Linked DNA regions of Gloeocapsopsis sp. IPPAS B-1203. Each later gene encodes a partner of the first gene's protein in a complex. Links are inferred from orthologs where the notes say so. Each region holds a gene or a part of one and is shown on either strand. Other genes may lie near its edges. The genes, in order: mfd and uvrA.

Region 1 (4,184 bases):
AACAATACGCTGTCTGCATTGTAGCATCGACACAGAAGGCATTTTTCAGTTGAAAGCGTATCATAAATTTACTAAGACTTGCTATCAATAACCGCAATTCACCGATGAGAAGTCAAGAAGGTTTGGTAATGGGTCGGTGACAGGGAATGGAGAAATAAATAGTCTTTCCGATTACCAGTTACCAATGACCAATTCCCAATTCATGTCAGTACAGGTTCGGGCAGTGCGCCTTGCATTTTACTTAAATAGTCAATCAGGTTTTCGAGTTGTTGATGAGCGCTGAGGACACCTAAACCGCGTACAGTAACTTTACCAGGGGAATAGACAAAACGCGATCGCAAGTGTTCGGGTAAGTTGGCTGCAAGTAGATTCCACGCGGGTTCTTCCATTGGAGTTTCTAAAATTATGTGTTGCTTTCCTTCAGGTTTAATGCGGCTGAATCCCAAAGATTTAGCAACTTGTTTGAGTTCCATCACCCGCAACAGTTGATTGGCACCACTCGGAATCGTACCGTAGCGATCGCTCCACTCTGCTGCTATTTGTGTTAATTCTTCTTTCGTTTTTGCCGCAGCGACGGCGCGATAGGCACTCATTTTTTGATCCATATCGAGAATATAGTCGGTGGGAATAAATGCGGTGAGGTTGAGGTCGATTTGCGTATCATCAACACTGGGAATTTCTTGTCCGCGAATCTCGCGAATTGCTTCTTCGAGCATTTCCATGTATAAATCAAAACCAATTGCATCCATTTGACCCGATTGCTCTGCACCGAGTAAATTACCCACACCGCGAATTTCCATATCGCGCATCGCCAGTTGATAACCTGAACCGAGTTGCGTAAATTCTTGAATTGCGCGTAAACGTTGCCGTGCTGCATCCGATAAGGCGCGTTGCTTCGGGTAAAATAACCAGGCATGGGCTTGTATCCCCGCACGACCGACACGACCGCGTAGCTGGTAAAGTTGCGACAATCCAAAACGGTGTGCATCTTCAATTAAAATTGTGTTGACTCTGGGAATATCTAATCCCGATTCAATAATTGTGGTACAAACTAAAATATCTGCTTCGCCGTTGCTAAACGTGAGCATCGTTGATTCAAGTTCGCCTTCATCCATTTGCCCGTGAGCGATCGCAATTCTGCCTCCTGGAATCATTTCCCGTAATTTTGTCGCCGTTTCTTCGATACCATCCACACGCGGAACAACATAAAACACCTGTCCGCCGCGATCGAGTTCTTGGCGAATTGCACTGCGTACCGAGTCTGAATCATACGGTGCTAAATGCGTTTTAATTGGACGACGCGTTGGGGGTGGTGTTGTAATCAAACTCATCTCGCGAATTCCTGACAGCGACATATATAAAGTGCGTGGAATCGGAGTTGCACTCAGCGTTAAAACGTCAACTTGCGTTTTGAGTGACTTAATTTTCTCTTTTTGATTGACGCCAAAGCGCTGTTCTTCGTCTACTACTAATAAACCTAAATCGCGGAAGTTTACACCTTTACCGAGTAGCTGATGCGTACCCACAACAACATCTAATTCTCCTGTAGTGAGGCGGCGTTGAATATCGCGGCGTTCTTCAGCAGTGCGGAAGCGATTGAGTAAACCCACTTGAATTGGGTAGGGGGCAAAACGTTCTTTGAGCGTGTGGTAATGCTGCTGTGTGAGAATCGTCGTCGGTGCAAGTAGGGCGACTTGTTTACCCGCAGTGACAGCTTTAAAAATGGCGCGGATCGCCACTTCAGTTTTCCCAAAACCGACATCACCACAAACCAAACGATCCATCGGGCGATCGCTTTGCATATCGCGTTTAACGTCTTGTACCGCTTTTAGCTGATCTGTTGTCGGTTGGTACGGAAACGAATCTTCAAGTTCTTCTTGCCAAGGTTGATCGGGGGGATATGCTAAGCCTTGTTGTTGCGATCGCGCGGCGTATAATTTCAGCAAGTCAACAGCAAGTTTCTTAATTGCCTTGCGAACGCGATTTTTAGTATTCGCCCACGCTTTCCCCGTCATTTTGTTTAATTGTGGGGGTGACTCAGTTGTACTGCGAAATCGCGATAACGATCCGAGTTGATCGGCGGCGACGCGCAATAAACCATCAGCATATTGAATAACAATATATTCGCGGGTTTCTTTATTGAGAGTTAAGCTTTCGAGTTTGAGAAACTTTCCAACACCATGATTGCGATGGACAACATAATCGCCAGGGCGTAGCTTATTTAAATCAACTTGCTTCGATGTAGCTTGACGGCGCTTGCGAACATAACTTGGTGTTGCTAAAGTATGCTGACCGAAAAACTCGCGATCTGTCACGAGTGCGAGTCGGAACGTTGGTAAAATAAAGCCTTCGAGTTCGGCTAAACCCGAATACTTCAAAGCGACCGGCGTGTGCGATATTTGCAGCTTATCAATTGCTTGAAAGTCGCGCGGATTGGGAATAAACTGTGCAGGACAATCGTGTTCTTGTAATAGCGAAACAGATCTAGAAGGCTGCGCTGAAACTAACCATACCGAAAAACCGCGATCGCGTTCAGTGCGAATTGTCTCAGCAATCTTGGCAAATTGATGCGGTGTTACGGGTACAGGACGACTAGCGAGATTGATGGCTGTAGGTGCGGAATTTTCTTCTACGACAAGTTCTGAGAGATGGAGTTGGCGAAAGTTGCTGGCGGTTGCTAGGGATTCCTCAAAAGCACGATGAATGCGCGGTAAATGACTGAGTGCAGCGTGCTGTTCCTCTGCGTTTTCTACCCAACGATCGCTATGCGCTTGACTTTGTTCAATTTCGTCAATGGCAATGAGTGTATTTTCAGGCAAATAATCAAGTAAAGATGCAGGTTTATCAAAGGCTAAACCTAAGAAGCGACGGCTACCTTCTAAAGTGTGATTTGTCTCAAATTGTTCTTGTTCTTCTGGTGATAAGTAGGTATTGACTTGTTGCTTCTTGTCAGCTAAGGCGGAAATGATAATCGGTGCAAAAGTTGTCGGAGTGAGTACCAGTGAATCGATTTTATCTAAAGCACTGCCATTAGAACTACGCGATCGCTGTGTAGCTGGGTCAAATTCGCGAATTTGTTCAATTTCATCCCCGAACCACTCTAAACGCACGGGTAACTCGGAAGCCACCGGAAACACATCGACAATATCTCCGCGCCGACTCCATTGTCCTTCAGTTTCTACGAGCGGTACTCGTTCGTAGCCTAACTGTGCTAGTTTGTCACCAAAATCATCTAGATCTAACTCCATCCCCTGCGTCACGCTCAAACAATACGGCTGAAACGCTTCCAAGGGTGGTAAATGTGGTTGCAACGCCGCCTGAGTCGCGACAATTGCCATTGGTGATTGTTCTTGCCCATTACCTGTTACCGATGACCCATTACCTCTAATTAAATCTGCTAAAACTTGCATTTGTCCCCACGTCATTTCCGTTTCAGGGTCAAATGGTTCGTAGGGAGAAGCTTCAGAAGTCGGATAAAAATGTGTTGTTTGCCAGCCCATTGCTTCAAGCTGTGCTGTCCAGCGTCCGGCGTCTTCGAGGGTGGAACACACAACCAAAAGATGCGATTGCGCCTCTTGTGCCAAAGCTGAAGCCACCAATCCTTTAGGAAGGCGAGGAATGCCGTTTAAACGACAGACGCGCTGTCGCTCAAGTTTAGCTAAAATTTCTGTTGTGAGCGGCGATCGCCCCAAAGCACGAACAATGGAAAAAAATGCCATAGCTTCCGCTGTCTTATTGATGTCTTCTGCTTAACACAATGCGCTGAACATACGTTCTTTGACTATTTTAGAGTCCCTGACGCGATGGTATTTTATGAGCAAGGGTTGGATTTCCCTACTCTATACTGTTTTGTTTTCGATGTTGCTACGGCTAAGCAGAGGAGCCGCTTTTTTCGTGCGGGGATTTCCCCATTGAGGAGCGGATTCGTTGCGGAGGTTCCCGCGCCCTGTAGAACTCCGCGTGAGCCACTGCGCCCTTGGGGGTGTCCCCCGTTGTAGCAAGTGGCGTCAAACTGGCTTGAGCAGGGGGGCTTCAGGTGCAGAGGAGATTTAAGATTTAATAGCTATGATCAATTGCAATCATTTTTAAAATTGGTATAACAAGACCAATCTTGAGTCAACTCAGAATGTTGATCAGTTTTCTCTTCCCACGACTTGACAACTCAGACATAATAATGACATTTA
Region 2 (16,239 bases), on another replicon or contig:
AGTCGCAAAATGTTGCGGATCAAGCTAAACAACAAGCAGAAACGCTGTGGATTAATTTAGAGTCTTATCTACGTAATACTGGTAAAGACGAACTTAATCCTGAAGGAATCAAGCGCGATCTGCAAAAATTATTGGAAGATCCTCAAGCTGGGGCAGCCGCAGTACAGGCGCGATTGTCGCGTTTTGATCGCGATACTTTATTCCAGCTATTAAATCAGCGTGATGACTTATCTGAAGAGCAGATTGACCAAATTCTGCATCAAGTAGAAGGAACATGGTACGACATCACGCATGTGCCGCAAATCATTGCAGGCAAAGCTAAAGAGCAGTACGATTCGGTGACACAGACAATCGCTGAATACCTGCGCAATACAGGTAAAGATGAACTCAATCCAGAAGGCATTCAACGCGACTTCGCAAGGCTGTTTGAAGATCCGCAAGCAGGTGCTGTAGCACTGCGACGACGACTTGCACAAGTCGATCGCGATACTTTGGTAAAACTCTTGAGTCAACGCCAAGACCTAAGCGAAGAGCAAGTTAACCAAATTATCAATCAAATCCAAGTGTCGATTCGCGATATTATTCGTTCGCCACGCCGCTTGGCAGCACGTACTCAAGCCAGAGTGCAAAACTTCCAACAAAACTTGGAAGACTACTTGCGCAGTACTGGTAAGGATGAGTTGAATCCTGAAGCAATTAAGCGCGAACTGTACTTACTGCTCAACGATCCACGCGCTGGGGCAGAAAGTTTAGGCGATCGCTTGTCACACTTTGATCGTTCAACGATCATTGCTCTTGTGCAAGCACGGGGTGATATGTCAGAGGAGGAAGCGGCACGCACTGTCGATCAGGTTTTAGCGGTACGCGATCAATTTGTTGAGCAAGTACGGGCAATTCAACGCCGCATCCAAGACGTCATTGATGGTGTTTTTGGCAGAATCCGTAATTACTTAAATTCACTAGATCGCCCTGAACTGAACTACGATGGCATCAAAAAAGATGTGCGTAAGTTGTTTGACGATCCACAAGCAGGCTTTGATGCAATTCGCGATCGCTTAGGCTCATTTAACCGCGAAACACTCGTCGCTATTATGAGTTCGCGCGAGGACATTTCGGAAGCAGATGCTAACCGAATTATCGACCAAATCGAAGGTGCGCGTAACAACGTCCTGCAACGGGCAGAGCGAGTTCAACAAGAAGCACAACGTCGTCTTGAACAAGTTAAAGTTCAAGCTCAACGGCAAGCTGAAGAAACCCGCAAGGCAGCAGGAAGTGCGGCATGGTGGCTCTTTGCTACGGCAGTTGTTTCGGCAATTGCGGCGGCGATGGGTGGTGTGATTGCTGTTCTCAGCTAAAAATCCGCTCAGTTTTCTTTGTAAAGTACAACAGCCTCTCACTTGAGAGTTTTTTTGTATGGACACTCGGTTTTACGGTTTGTTAGGATTGTTTGCTATCGCGCAGGTCATAATACCGATTCGCTTTGAGGTTCAGCTTAATAGGCAGCAGAGAAGCAGAAAAGCACAGGGGTAAATAAAAACGATGTCCGATACAACAGATGTATTGTTGTCCCATCATGATTTAGGGCTTGTATTCCTGTCGATTGCGATCGCCATTGTTGCTTCCTACACAGCACTGAGTTTATCTGGGCGCGTTACTGTTGCCACTGGGCAAATTCGGAAACTCTGGTTAAGTGGGGGAGCGATCGCCATGGGAGTAGGCATCTGGGCGATGCACTTCATCGCGATGCTTGCGTATAATCTTCCAATTGCTATTACGTATGACCTGCCGCTTGTGTTGCTCTCGATGGCAGTTGCTGTCATTGCCTCTGGTGTTGCTTTATTTGTTGTTAGTCGTGAGTTTGGCTTACTTCAGCTGATTGCTGGTGGTGGCGTTATGGGATTGAGTATTGCCGCAATGCACTACACGGGTATGACAGCAATGCGTCTAGAAGCAACTCCAGAATACGATCCCAAGTTAGTTGCCTTGTCGCTTGCGATCGCGATTGGGGCTTCTTTAGTAGCACTGCAGCTGGCATTTCGTCTGCAAAAAGCTATCACAGCTCAAGGTAGATGGCAAGTTGGTGGTGCGATTGTGATGGGTTTTGCGATCGCCGGAATGCACTACACCGCAATGGCGGCAGTCAGCTTTAAGTACAATCAACAACTGACAATTGAGAACACAGCGCAAGTTATCGACAACACGTTACTTGGGATTGCAATTGCAATAGCGACATTAGTTGTGTTGATGCTTGCACTTGTGTCTTCTACTTTCGATCAGCGACTCAGTGCAGAGACTGCGCGCGCCGAGGCATTACGTCAAAGTGAAGAACGCTTTCGTTCTTTGGTGCAAAATGCCTCTGATATCATTGCAGTGATCGCTGCGGATGGTACAGTCAATTACACCAGCGCCTCGATTAAACGGATCTTGGGCTACGAACCTGATGCGTGGTATCATACCTTTGATTTTGTCCTGCAGGAAGATCAGGCGATCGCCGAAGATCTGCTCAAAAAAGCAAAAAATTATCCAAATGTCAATATCTCCGCTGAATTTCGATTGCGCACTGCACATGAACAAGTACGAGATTTTGAAGTAATTGTCAATAATCTGTTGCACGATCCAGCAGTTGCAGGCATTGTCACAACCTACCGCGATATTACCGAACGCATACAAGCAGCAAAATTCCAGCTACAGCAAACTGAACGCGAGCTATTAGTTGCTGAGATTACACGACGCATCCGTCAGTCGTTGAATTTGGCAACAATTTTAAACACGACAGTAGCCGAAGTCCGGCAGTTTCTCCAAGTGGAGCGCGTGTTTATTTATCGCTTTGAAGCTGACTGGAGTGGCATTGTTGTGGTTGAATCTGTAGCACCCGAATGGGCTGCAATTGCAGGAAAAAACATTAAAGACACTTTTTTTAGTCATCCTGCTAATCGCGAGTTATATCGACAAGGAAGAATTCAAGTTGTAGAGGATATTTACACAGCAGGATTAAATCCTTGTCATGCAGATTTACTTGCACAGTTACAGGTGCGAGCAAACTTAGTTGTCTCCATTTTAAAAGAAGAACAACTGTGGGGATTACTAGTTGCCAATCATTGTTCAGAACCACGCCAATGGCAACCGCTTGAAATTAATCTTCTCCAGCAACTGGCAACCCAAGTGGCGATCGCCATCCAACAATCTGAACTTTATCAACAAGCGCAAACTGAACTTGCTGAACGCAAACGCGCCGAAGCTGAAATCATTCATTTAAACGCCGACTTGCAAAATCGGGCGGCGGAACTCGAAACAGCCAACAAAGAACTAGAAGCCTTTTCCTATTCGGTATCGCACGATTTACGCGCACCATTACGCGCCATCAATGGCTTTTCGCGGATTCTTTTAAAAGATTGTACGCCGCAATTAACTGCCGATGCGCAACGCTACTTGCAATTGGTACAAGCTAATGCGCAGCAAATGGGATGCTTAATTGACGATCTACTGACATTTTCACGGCTGAGTCGCGCGCCTTTAAAAAAACAACGCATTGAACCGAGTGCGATCGTGCATCAAGTACTAAAAGATTTAGCCGAACAACAAAACCGACAAGTCAAAATGACGATTGAACAGTTGCCTGTGTGTGAAGCCGATCCTGCTTTACTTAAACAAGTCTGGGTAAATTTATTATCGAATGCTTTCAAGTATACGCACAAAAATGATGTTGCGCACATCACTGTTGGTTGTCTGCAAGAAAGTGATGCATCGTCAATTCCTTCCGGACAGCATGTTTATTTTGTCAAAGACAATGGTGTCGGTTTTGATATGCAATATGCCCATAAACTTTTTGGTGTCTTTCAGCGGCTGCATCGTGCAGAAGAATACGAAGGAACAGGCGTAGGCTTAGCTATTGTACAGCGTATTATTCACCGTCATGGGGGGCGTGTTTGGGCAGCAGCAGAAGTTGATCGCGGTGCAACTTTCTACTTTACTTTGTGAGGCGATATTGATGAGAGATAGTGCCGTTGAAATTTTGCTGGTTGAAGATAATCCGTGTGATGCAGAACTGACACTTCATTCACTTAAAAGTAGTCACCTCACAAATCATATCGAGGTCGTGCGAGATGGTGCAGAAGCCCTCGATTTTATATTTTGTACTGGCAGCTATGCACACCGCTCAATGGATAATGGTCCTCGGGTCATTCTTCTCGATCTTAAACTGCCAAAAGTTGATGGATTAGAAGTTCTCCAGAAAATTAAATCTGACCCCCGCACTCGCGTTATTCCTGTCGTCGTTCTCACATCTTCAAGCGAAGAGCGCGACATCGTTGAAAGTTATCAGTTAGGAGTCAATAGCTACATCGTAAAACCAGTGGACTTTGAGCAGTTCACGGAGGCTGTACGACAGTTAGGTTTGTATTGGCGGCTGCTGAATCAACCTCCGGTATCTTAAAAAATTATGTCCACTTTATTGCGGATTTTGATTGTAGAGGACTCACTGAGCGACGCGGAACTCATGCTGTACGAACTTCGTTCTTGTGGCATTGAACCGCAATGGCAGCGCGTAGAAACTGCAGGAGATTATCTCATCTGCTTAAGTCAGACATGGGATGCGATCATCTCAGATTATGGAATGCCGCAATTTAGCGCGCTACAAGCTTTACAGATATTGCAGCAACAAGGATTAGATATTCCATTGATTGTTGTCACAGGCAGTGTTAGCGAAGAAGTTGCTGTCGAGTGTATGAAGCAAGGGGCAGCTGATTACTTACTCAAAGATCGTTTGGTTCGGTTAGGCGAGGCGATTAAACAAGCTGTTGACCAAAAAATGCTCCGCGATCAAAAGCGCCAAGCTGAAATTGCTTTGCAAGAAAGTGAAGAACGATTTCGCCGACTTGCTGATAATGCTCAAGATATTATTTACCGCTATCGCTTTACTCCAACTCCAGGCTTTGATTACATTAGTCCTGCCGTTACTAGAGTGACAGGTTATACGCCGCAAGAATGTTACAACAATCCGTTGTTGATTTCACAAATTGTTCATCCAGGCGATCAACCGTTATGGCTGCGATCGCTTGATGGAGAAATGCCTCAACCACTCATTCTGCGCTGGATTCGCCAAGATGGAGCCATCGTTTGGACAGAACAAAGCAATGTGACAATCTACGATGATGGAGCGTTAATTGCGCTTGAGGGAATTATCCGCAATGTGACTGCACGCAAGCAAGTTGAAATTCAATTTCAGCAACAAGCCGAATGCGATCGCCTACTCAGTGCTATTGCGACTCGAATTCGCCAATCACTCAACTTAGATGAAATTCTCAGCACAACTGTTGCAGAAGTTCGGCAATTTCTGTACGCAGATCGCGTCATGATCTTTCGTTTCGAGGATAATCGTAATGGCAAAATTGTCGCAGCGTCTGTAGATGCTAATTGGCCTTTAGATCCTGAGATTCAAATTCGCGGCACTTGGTTTCAAGAAACTCAGGCAGAATGTCAGCGTGGCTGTGTTCAACAAATTAATAATCTTGCTCAAGCAAACATTGATCCTAAATTTGCCACATTACTGCAACGATTGCACGTCAAAGCTCGCTTGGTTGTCCCTATTTTACAAGGTGACTATGCCTGGGGATTATTAGCAGTACATCAATGTTCGCGATCGCGACAATGGCAACTGAGTGAAATTGATTTGATTGAGAAGTTAGCAACACAAGTAGCGATCGCTCTTCAACAAGCACAACTTTTTAACCAAGTACAACAACAAGCATCGCGCGAACACCTCCTCAATTATATTAGTCAATCACTTAATTCTAGCCTCGACCCTGAGCATATTTTACAAGAAATTGTTAACCTAACAGGTGAAGGTTTTGCTGTCGATCGCGTTATTATTTTTGCAGTTAATACAACTCACATTCGTGTTATCAAAGAGTGGCGGACAAATGTACAAGTTGTTTCTGTTTTAAATTGGCAAGTACCAATATCTGAGTATATTGAATTACTGAATCCAACTCATTATGCTTCTTACTATCGAGTTTTTCATGTCCCTAATTTTGCAGAAATTAATGTTGATTCTAAACGAAAACACTTTGTTCAAACAGCACAACTTCGTTCTGAGTTGCGAGTGCCAATTTTTATTCGGGATCAGTTTTTTGGCGGATTATCGCTGCAAACAACTACAACTCGCCGGACATTTACCCCAGAGGAAATTCAACTTCTACAACGTATTGCAAATCAAGCAGCGATCGCACTTTACAATGCCCAAAGTTACGAACGCCTAGAACAATTAGTTAAAGAACGCACGCAAGAGTTAGAGCAGGAGAAACTCCTCTCAGAAGCTGCTGATCGCGCAAAAACTGACTTTCTTGCTAACATGAGCCATGAACTGCGTACTCCCCTAACAGGAATTATCGGTTTTTCTAACCTCCTACTCAAACAAATTTTTGGACAACTGAATGAAAAACAGCAACAATATGTCTCATTAATTTATTCTTCTGGAGAACATTTATTAGAGTTAATTAACGATCTTTTAGATTTATCAAAAATTGAAGCAGGAAAAGAAGATCTCACACTTGAAATGCTATCTGTTGAAGAAGTTTCTCAAGAGTGTTTGTCTCTCGTTCAGGAAAAAGCCCAAAGAAGGAAATTGCAATTATCATTAATTATTCAACCAGAAGCGACAACTTGCACAGCAGACAAACGTCGCCTCAAACAAATTCTTTTCAATCTTATGAATAACGCAGTCAAGTTTACTCAAGCAGGAAGTGTGTCACTTAAAGTCAGTAAAACTTCAGATTTTATTACGTTCTCTGTTATTGATACCGGAATAGGGATTACAGCCGAAGATTTACCAAATTTATTTCAACCTTTTCAGCAACTTGATAGTGGCTTAAATCGTAAATACGAAGGTACTGGCTTAGGCTTGGCGCTTTCACGCAGATTAGCACGACTACATGGTGGAGATATTACAGTCACTTCAGAAATAGGACGTGGTAGCTGCTTTACACTATATCTGCCTGTTAGTAGTCTTATTCAGGACTCTGTATAGACAATTCTATTGCTGTTAATTCTTTCATTTGTAACAAGGCATAGACAAATTAACCCATATCGTATATAAAACAAGCTTGCTGCATGAAGAGAGAAGCTGAAAATAACATCTCATTAACCGCTAACTAGAAGGCAACGCTAAAATCATTAAGCAATGGTTTTTCCTCTGCCTCATGTCTCACCCTGCTGAAACCTTAGACACGCTGGATGCAAATGGGCATCGTCTCCTTGGTGTTAACCGCGCTAGTCAGAATACGATCCGTATCCGTGGGGCTAGACAGCATAATCTCAAAAATCTTGATTTAGAGTTACCCCGCGATCGCTTGATCGTGTTCACTGGTGTATCCGGTTCCGGTAAATCTTCTTTGGCGTTTGATACAATTTTTGCTGAAGGACAGCGGCGTTATGTAGAATCTCTCAGTGCTTACGCACGCCAATTTTTAGGACAACTTGATAAGCCTGATGTTGAAGCGATCGAAGGCTTAAGTCCAGCGATTTCTATCGATCAAAAATCAACTTCCCACAATCCGCGTTCTACAGTTGGTACTGTAACAGAAATTTACGATTACTTGCGGTTATTGTTCGGACGTGCTGGTAAACCGCATTGTCCAATTTGCGATCGCTCAATTGCACCGCAGACAATTGATGAGATGTGCGATCGCATTATGGAATTACCCGATCGCACCCGCTTTCAGATTCTCGCCCCTGTAGTGCGTGGAAAAAAAGGGACACATCGTAAACTATTATCTAGCCTTGCTTCCGAAGGTTTTGCCCGCGTGCGGATTAATGGGGAAGTCCGCGAACTCAGTGACTCGATTGAACTCGATAAAAATCAAACGCACAATATTGAAGTTGTTATTGACCGATTAGTTAAAAAAACAGGGATTGCAGAACGTCTGACTGATTCGCTGACAACTTGTTTGAGACGTTCTGAGGGAATTGCCGTTATTGAGATTCTCGATCGCTCCGAGGCAGATACTAATGTCATTATGCATCCTACTGCAACGCAGATAAAAGCCGCAGAGGAATCTACAGCGTATGTGACATCACCTCTAGAAAAAGAAATTGTCTTTTCCGAAAACTTTGCCTGTCCTGAACATGGCGCAGTGATGGAAGAACTCTCACCACGGTTATTTTCTTTTAATTCGCCTTACGGTGCGTGTCCCCATTGTCATGGATTAGGTAGCTTACGGACATTCTCACCAGAATTAGTCGTTCCCGATCCCGCACAACCTGTATATGCCGCGATCGCACCTTGGTCAGAAAAAGACAATTCTTACTATCTTTCTTTACTTTATAGTGTCGGGCAAGCTTTTAATTTTGAACTGAAAACTCTGTGGAAAAACTTAACCCCTGAACAACAACACGTTATTTTACACGGCGCAGAACAACCGATCTGGAATCACGATCGCAATGACTATCGCCGTTACACAGGTGCTATCCCAATTTTACAGCGGCAATATAATGATGCTTCAGAACTGATTAAACAAAAACTTGAACAGTATTTAGTTTACCAACCGTGTGAAGTCTGTCAAGGACAGCGTTTGAAGCCAGAAGCGATCGCAGTTCGTTTAGGACAATACCGCATTCTCGACCTTACCGGAGTTTCGATTCGCGATTGTCAGCAGCGCATTCATAATTTAGAATTGAGCGATCGCCAAATGCAAATTGCTGATTTGGTATTGCGTGAAGTTAAAGCCCGCTTGCAGTTTCTTTTGGATGTAGGGTTAGATTACCTGACATTAGATCGTCCAGCGATGACACTTTCAGGAGGAGAGGCGCAACGCATTCGCTTAGCGACTCAGATCGGTTCAGGACTTACAGGCGTACTCTATGTTTTAGATGAACCGAGTATTGGCTTGCATCAACGTGACAACGGGCGCTTGCTACGAACTTTAACTCGATTGCGCGATTTGGGTAATACCTTAATTGTTGTCGAACACGATGAAGAAACAATCCGTGCGGCGGATCATGTTGTTGATATTGGTCCTGGTGCGGGAATTCATGGTGGTAGTATTATTGCCCAAGGGGACTTGCAAGCATTACTCGCAGCCCCAGATTCACTAACAGGTGCATATTTATCAGGACGACAGGCGATCGCAACACCCGCACAACGACGCGAAGGTAACGGGCGATCGCTGGTGATGAAAAACGCCTACCGCAATAACTTAAGAAATATCGATGTTGAGATTCCCCTTGGTAAACTTGTCTGCGTAACTGGGGTTTCTGGTTCCGGTAAATCGACACTGATTAACGAACTGCTTTATCCTGCTTTACAGCATCACTTAACACGTAAAGTTCCATTTCCACAACATATAGAGACGGTGGAGGGATTGGACGCAGTTGATAAGGCGATCGTTATCGATCAATCTCCCATTGGACGGACACCGCGTTCTAACCCTGCTACTTATACAGGTGTTTTTGATGCGATTCGCGACGTTTTTAGTCAAACAATTGAAGCAAAAGCACGCGGTTATAAGCCAGGACAATTTTCATTTAACGTCAAAGGCGGACGCTGTGAGGCTTGTGGCGGACAAGGTGTCAATGTCATTGAAATGAACTTTCTTCCTGATGTTTATGTGCAATGTGAAGTATGTAAAGGTGCGCGATATAACCGCGAAACATTGCAAGTTAAATATAAAGAAAAATCGATTGCTGATGTTCTTGATATGACAGTGGAGGAAAGCTTAGAAGTTTTCCAAAATATTCCTAAAGCTTTTACACGATTGCAAACATTAGTCGATGTTGGTTTGGGATATATCAAACTTGGGCAACCTGCAACAACCTTATCTGGTGGTGAAGCACAACGAGTGAAATTAGCAACTGAGTTGTCGCGCCGCGCCACAGGAAAAACTTTGTATTTAATTGATGAACCGACAACAGGTTTATCGTTTTATGACGTGCATAAATTATTAGATGTTTTGCAACGTTTGGTTGACAAAGGCAATTCAATTTTAGTAATTGAACACAATTTAGATGTGATTCGTTGCAGCGATTGGATTATTGATTTGGGTCCAGAAGGTGGTGATAAAGGAGGGGAGTTGGTTGCTGTAGGTACGCCGGAGGCGGTAGCAGAAAATTCACGATCTCATACGGGGCAATATATTAAGCAGGTTTTGCAGCAGCATCCACCAAAGTGAAGAGAAAAACCGCAGAGGCGCAGAGAAAATATATATGGGAGTTTTTCGTGCTGGATATCAACCGCAATCAAGGGATACTCATCCTGAAGTTGATAAGTTTTTAATGCGGGCTTTTCGGAATATGCCTGTTTGGAAAAAACAGCTTGCTCATGTGTCGCCTTTGTTGGTAGCAATGGGTAAGGATTTTTTTATTGATGAAGGAATGGTGACAGAAGCAATTGAATGCCAGTCTTCATTTAATGTAATTCATCTAGAAAGTATGCAAAAAGCAGACATTTTTTTATTATCGAATCACCCCTTAGCTAAATCTGAAATGCAACGGCGTCAGCAGTTAATTATTACTCAAAATCCTGAAAGATAAGCTTGGCTACCTTCTGCAGAAGATATTATTTTACAAATCATTTGGTATCGTATGGGTGGCGGAGTTTCAGATAGACAATGGCGTGATGTTTTAGGAGTATTAAAGATTCAAGCTGATAAACTTGATATCAATTATTTAACTCAGTGGGCTGAAACTTTAAATCTCACAGAAATGTTAACACAAGCATTACAACAAGCCGGAGTCACTAATTAACAGTTCTCTACATAAACTCAGATATTTATGAAATATCTCTCTTTAGCTCTTTCCTCTGTGTTCTCTGTGTCTAGTAAGGTTTGTTTAATCACATCATTTTCTTATAAAAATGCGCTAATATTAACTAATGTAAATAGTTATCTACACTAAACTACCAAATTAAAGCACTATGGCTGAAATGACTGACCGTCAAAAGCGTATTATGGAACACATTGCTCGCAGCAAAGGCGAGTTTATCAAAACTCCGATTTATTCAGATCAGCGCAAGCAGCAGATTATGGAACACATTCGCTTGAGCCAAGGCAAATAGTTAACGACTATTCTCTCACTTGGCTTTTGCCTTTTTGAAAAAACTGCCGTAAAATTTCGCTGGGTTTGCGATCCCAGCAATCTACGTGTTCGTATATTAAACCCTCTTCAGTAAGTTTGTAGGTTGAGTAACCATTGAAGAGTATGTATGCTTTCCAGGGTACGCGCAATGTACCTCGTACTGTCCAATTAGCAATAATAGTATCTGCTTGTGCTTGATATACGTCATGCAGATCGAAGTGGATCTCAGTAAAAAATAGCTGACTGTGAAATCGTAAAGTCCAAAAGATAATTCGGTAGTTTAATTTACCTTTGAATTTATTAACGGGATCTTGAAAGTAGATATCTTGAGTATAAATGTCGTAAGAGATATCTTGCTCAAAAAGAGTAGGTAAATCTTGTTTGAGTATGGCAATGACTTTGGTGATTTGCGATTGATATTCTACATTCATTACGTTTCAAAAACGATTTTGGAGGAACCGAAATAGACTTTGAATTCCTCTTAAATTTGATCCAGGTTGTTCGCTGTAATTATTATACGGAAGCGATTGCAATACTTTTCCTAAAGCGTCATTATTTTCGCGTAGCCCTTCGTAAAAGAAGAAAACTTCCCCTGAAATACCACGACTGCGATTGTAGGCGATCGCCTGTCGCAAATATTCTGCACTTATGCGATAAGAACCCAGCTTAATTAAAATTCCTGGTGACAGTTTTGCTAACTGTTCGTGATTCAACTGCTGCGTGACGCGATCGACAACTTGTTTGTAACTTGCAAAGTCGCGGCGATAAATTTGGGGATGGATGATGTCAACTAAACCACGTTCTAACCAAGTTTTAGAGTCTTGGAGGTATTCTTTGAGTCCCCAGTCATAGATGTTAGGAGACAACGATACTATCAAATTAGAATTAATAGCCTTGACTTTTTGGTAAAGACGTGCTAAAAAGTTTGTTAAAATATTAGCCCGCCACTGTAGCCATTGAGGATCTTTTGAATTCTGCGGCGGATGACAATTAAAAGTTTGACGATAACGCTCTACAGTACTTGCATCATAACCACCTTCACAAGGTAATGCAGGTAAGCGATCGTCGCCTTGAATGCCGTCAACATCGTAGTTTCTGACGACTTCCAGCACCAAATTTAACATAAACTCTTGCACCTGAGGGTCAAGTGCATTCATCCACTCAAAGCCATTCTTTTTAAGTAAATTACCGTTAATATCCCGCGCCGCCCATTCTGGTTTCTTTGCTAGAATCATCCCGCCATTAGAATTATAGGAACTAGCAAAACCATATTCAAACCACGGAATCACTTTGATTCCAACTCGCCGCGCCTCGACAATAATTTCCGCCAGGGGATCTCTACCTTGATACCGTGGGTCGATTTCTACATCAAACAGCGATCGCATAATTGGGCTAGGGTAAAGCGTAAATCCTTTATTCCAAACATCGGGAAACACAACATTAAATCCTGTCTGTGCCAAAAATGCCATTGCTTCAGCAATATTTTGCCGCGAATGCAGCACCTGACTATCAGTATTAGTTATCCAAATACCTCGAATTGCCATTATTCTTCAAGTTGCCATAATCCGACGATAACGCGCCTGAACAATCATATTAATACCGTAAGCAACTAAACCGAGGGCAACAATACCCAAAATCCAGGAACCATAAGGTTGTTGTGCAAGTGCTTGTAACGCTTCACCCAAGCCTCGCACTTCACTAGCATCCGATTGACGTGCGGCTTGAATTAAGAAAAAGCCGATGACACAAAATACTACACCACGCGCGAACAAACCAAATCGAGCGATCGTGATAATCCACATTTGTTCGGTATCGCTTAATTCGTGTAAATCGAGTTTTTTACGAAATTTAGCCGTAAATGCTCGATAAAATTGATAAAAACCCATACCAATCACAAACGCACCACCAGTTCCGACTAGCCATTGTCCAAAAGGCTGCGCGAGTAAACGTGCAGTCCAATCTTGCGTTGAATCGCTGCTACTACCACCAGAACCTAGAATTAATTTAACCGCACTCAACGCTAAACCTGCATAAATGACACCAGTTGTCGCATAACCAATTCGCTGTAAAATCCCTTTCGCATCACTGCCTTTGTTTTCTGGATCTTTGATAGCTTGGACAAACCGCCACAATACGTATCCCATTAAACCAATTGCCACAACCGCGAGTAAAAGTTGACCAAACGGCTGGTTGATGATTGTTTGCAAAGCACCTTCAGTATCTGTCGTTCTTCCTCCAGTACCAAATGCGGCTTGCGCGGCTAGCAATCCTACAATACCGTAAACGACACCCTTAGCAGCAAGACCAAATCGCGCTAATCGCTCAATCCATAATGAAGTGTGTTGTGTTAGCTGTTGTGTCATATATTTTAATTTATGAGTGTATTATTTTTAACAATATACACTTAGATTAACTGATTTGATCTGTGCTTGTAATTAACGCAAGTACCTATAGAAGTTTGTTATCGCCTTTAGAGTTGATTACTCTAGACTAAACAGCACATCATTGTTTTGCTTAACACTATGTCTGTCATCGAAACTTGGCAACACGAATACATCAACGCTAACGGCATTAAACTCCACTACGTCACTCAAGGCAATGGTTCTTTAATGCTAATGTTGCATGGGTTTCCGGAATTTTGGTACTCATGGCGGCATCAAATACCAGAGTTTGCTAAAGATTATAAAGTTGTTGCGCTCGACTTGCGCGGTTACAACGACAGCGACAAACCGAAACAGCAGTCAGCGTATGTGATGCGCGAATTTCTTCAAGATGTTAAAGGTGTGATTACCGGACTTGGATACGAAAAGTGCATTTTAGTTGGACATGATTGGGGAGGTGCGATCGCTTGGAGTTTTGCCCATTCCTACCCCGAAATGGTAGAACGTCTGATTGTGATGAACATACCTCATCCTGCCAAATTTGCCGAAGGATTACGTACACCACAACAACTGATGCGTAGTTCTTATATGTTTTTCTTTCAGCTACCTGGACTACCAGAAATGCTACTCCAAGCCTCAGACTATCAAGCAATTGAGACAGCTTTCAAAGGTATGGCAGTCGATAAAAGCGCCTTTACTCAAGCAGATATAGACGCCTATAAAGATGCAGCCAGCAAACGTGGTGCTTTAACAGCAGCACTCAATTACTACCGTAACGTTTGGCAACAAGGATTACTTAATCACAATTGGGATGTTTTAGAGGTTCCGACATTACTCATTTGGGGAGAAAGTGATACTGCACTTGGCAAAGAACTTACCTACGGTACAGATAAGTACGTTAGAAACTTGCAAATCAAATACATTCCCAATTGTAGCCATTGGGTACAGCAAGAAAAACCGCAACTAGTTAATCAATATATACGCGAGTTTCTAGCAACGTAGACACTGTTTGATAAAATCAGGTCATGATTACAGCATCTCATGTCATATGCGCGATCCTCTGCGTAGTTTAAAGTTTTTACCTTGGCGATCGCTGCTGCAAGTTTCGCTACTAGTTGCTGTGATTGTGATCGTTTTAGACTTTCTCCTGACTCTGGGATACATTCAATCAGATGTATTTCAACGTTTACTCATGCTGGTATACGCCCCGCCACTGGGAATTATCATCTCTTTGGCGATCGCTGTAGGGCTTGGTGCATTAGGAGTTTATTTACTTGAACGCTTTTATCGCTTAGTCTCAATCAACACAGGTTCTTTATGGGCATTAGTTTTGTGTTTAGCAGTAATACTATTTCTTAAATCACTTCTACCACTTCCAGCAGTCCTATTTAACTTAAACCAAGCAAGTTTAATCGGCATTATTATCGGCGTATTCTGGAAAGGACGCCCCTACTGGCGCTAATCTCTTTCTTCACTCTCTGCGTCTGTGTGGTTTGTAAACAAAAAAAATTAAACTAATGAAAGTAGGATTTCTCGGTACTGGACTCATGGGACTACCCATGGCACAAAGACTATTAAATGCTAATCTCGAACTTATTGCCTACAACCGTACTGCGGAAAAGTTAACACCACTCAAAGAAGTTGGTGCAGAAATTGCAACACATCCTCAAGCAGTCACTCAAGCAGCAGAATGTATCATTTTAATGCTGACAGATGCGATCGCGATTCGTAGCGTACTTTTTTCAGATTCCCAAGAGTTAGCCGGAAAAACAATCATTCAAATGGGAACAATTTCCCCTACCGATAGCAAAGCAATTCGCGATGAAGTGATTGCAAATAAAGGTGAATACTTAGAAGCACCTGTTTTAGGGAGTATTCCCGAAGCAACCGCAGGTAAATTAATCGTCATGGTAGGCGCAACCCCAGAACAATTTCAGCGTTGGTTGCCATTATTGCAAAACTTTGGTTCCGAACCACTGCATATTGGTGAAGTTGGTACAGCTGCTGCGGTTAAACTTGCCTTGAATCAACTCATTGCATCACTGACAACAGCGTTTGCTCAAAGTTTAGGACTCATTCTACGTCAAGGAATCGACGTGGAATTATTTATGCAGATTCTTCGCGACAGTGCGCTTTATGCGCCTACCTTCGACAAAAAATTGTCAAGAATGGTCGAGCGTAATTACGATAATCCCAATTTTCCCACGAAACACTTACTCAAAGACATCAATTTATTTATTGCCGAAGCAGAAGCCTCTGGCTTGAACACTAGTGGTGTCGCCGGAGTGCAACAAATCATCGCAGCTACCCTTAGTCAAGGATTTTCTGATGCAGATTATTCTGCGCTATTTTCTGCTGTAAATCCTGATTGATTTGGAGTTTTGAGCCAATTCTATGCGTATTTCTGCAAAATAGTAATCAGCAATAAAAAACCAGATGTCCACTACTTCAGGAACCTGGTTGAAAACTACGCGATTGCAAGCATTAGTTCTTAGCTAAGGCTGGATACCGAGAAGGCGACAAAAATGACTCCACTAACTAAGACAGCAGCTACTACTCCCCAAATCACAAAATTACGCTGCTGTGTTTTATTTGGAGGTTCTGCTGCATACATCTTTGGTTCTTTGGCAAAGTTATTGAGACGACCGCCTTCTTCTGTGGTATAGGGCATGAGTAAAATCCTTTTTTCTGCTTATTTTAACTAAGCTTAATTACAACTAGTATATATACTCTACCATCTTAGTCACAAATCTTTACAAGGAAAATACTAAGAGCAAGCAGTGGAAGAGGG

Evidence for each region.
Region 2: the proteins of mfd (region 1) and uvrA are in contact, whole or in part, in a crystal structure (PDB 4DFC), measured with the Escherichia coli proteins. The link is inferred for Gloeocapsopsis sp. IPPAS B-1203 from one-to-one orthologs.

Annotation. Positions count from the first base shown.
Region 1 is NZ_PEIG01000015.1:83,064-87,247, forward strand. Bases 1-4,074 are described here. They hold mfd (transcription-repair coupling factor), read right to left. Parts: upstream 3,720-4,074; coding sequence 201-3,719; downstream 1-200. UniProt on the Escherichia coli protein: Couples transcription and DNA repair by recognizing RNA polymerase (RNAP) stalled at DNA lesions. Mediates ATP-dependent release of RNAP and its truncated transcript from the DNA, and recruitment of nucleotide excision repair machinery to the damaged site.
Region 2 is NZ_PEIG01000002.1:485,023-501,261, reverse strand. The notes cover bases 6,856-10,363. They hold uvrA (excinuclease ABC subunit UvrA), read left to right. Parts: upstream 6,856-7,196; coding sequence 7,197-10,163; downstream 10,164-10,363. Other genes in these bases: CSQ79_RS27450 (hypothetical protein), read left to right, coding at 10,198-10,363; CSQ79_RS05735 (GAF domain-containing protein), read left to right, coding at 6,856-7,024. Outside these bases: CSQ79_RS05750 (coiled-coil domain-containing protein), read left to right, coding at 1-1,355; CSQ79_RS05745 (MHYT domain-containing protein), read left to right, coding at 1,540-3,978; CSQ79_RS05740 (response regulator), read left to right, coding at 3,989-4,432; more of CSQ79_RS05735, read left to right, coding at 4,439-6,855; more of CSQ79_RS27450, read left to right, coding at 10,364-10,524; CSQ79_RS27445 (hypothetical protein), read left to right, coding at 10,576-10,737; CSQ79_RS27440 (hypothetical protein), read left to right, coding at 10,907-11,047; CSQ79_RS05720 (C6orf136 family protein), read right to left, coding at 11,055-11,498; CSQ79_RS05715 (glycoside hydrolase family 10-like protein), read right to left, coding at 11,505-12,611; CSQ79_RS05710 (DUF1206 domain-containing protein), read right to left, coding at 12,618-13,430; CSQ79_RS05705 (alpha/beta fold hydrolase), read left to right, coding at 13,590-14,450; CSQ79_RS05700 (peptide chain release factor 1), read left to right, coding at 14,497-14,910; CSQ79_RS05695 (NAD(P)-dependent oxidoreductase), read left to right, coding at 14,966-15,820; photosystem II assembly protein Psb34, read right to left, coding at 15,940-16,119. UniProt on the Escherichia coli protein: The UvrABC repair system catalyzes the recognition and processing of DNA lesions. UvrA is an ATPase and a DNA-binding protein. A damage recognition complex composed of 2 UvrA and 2 UvrB subunits scans DNA for abnormalities.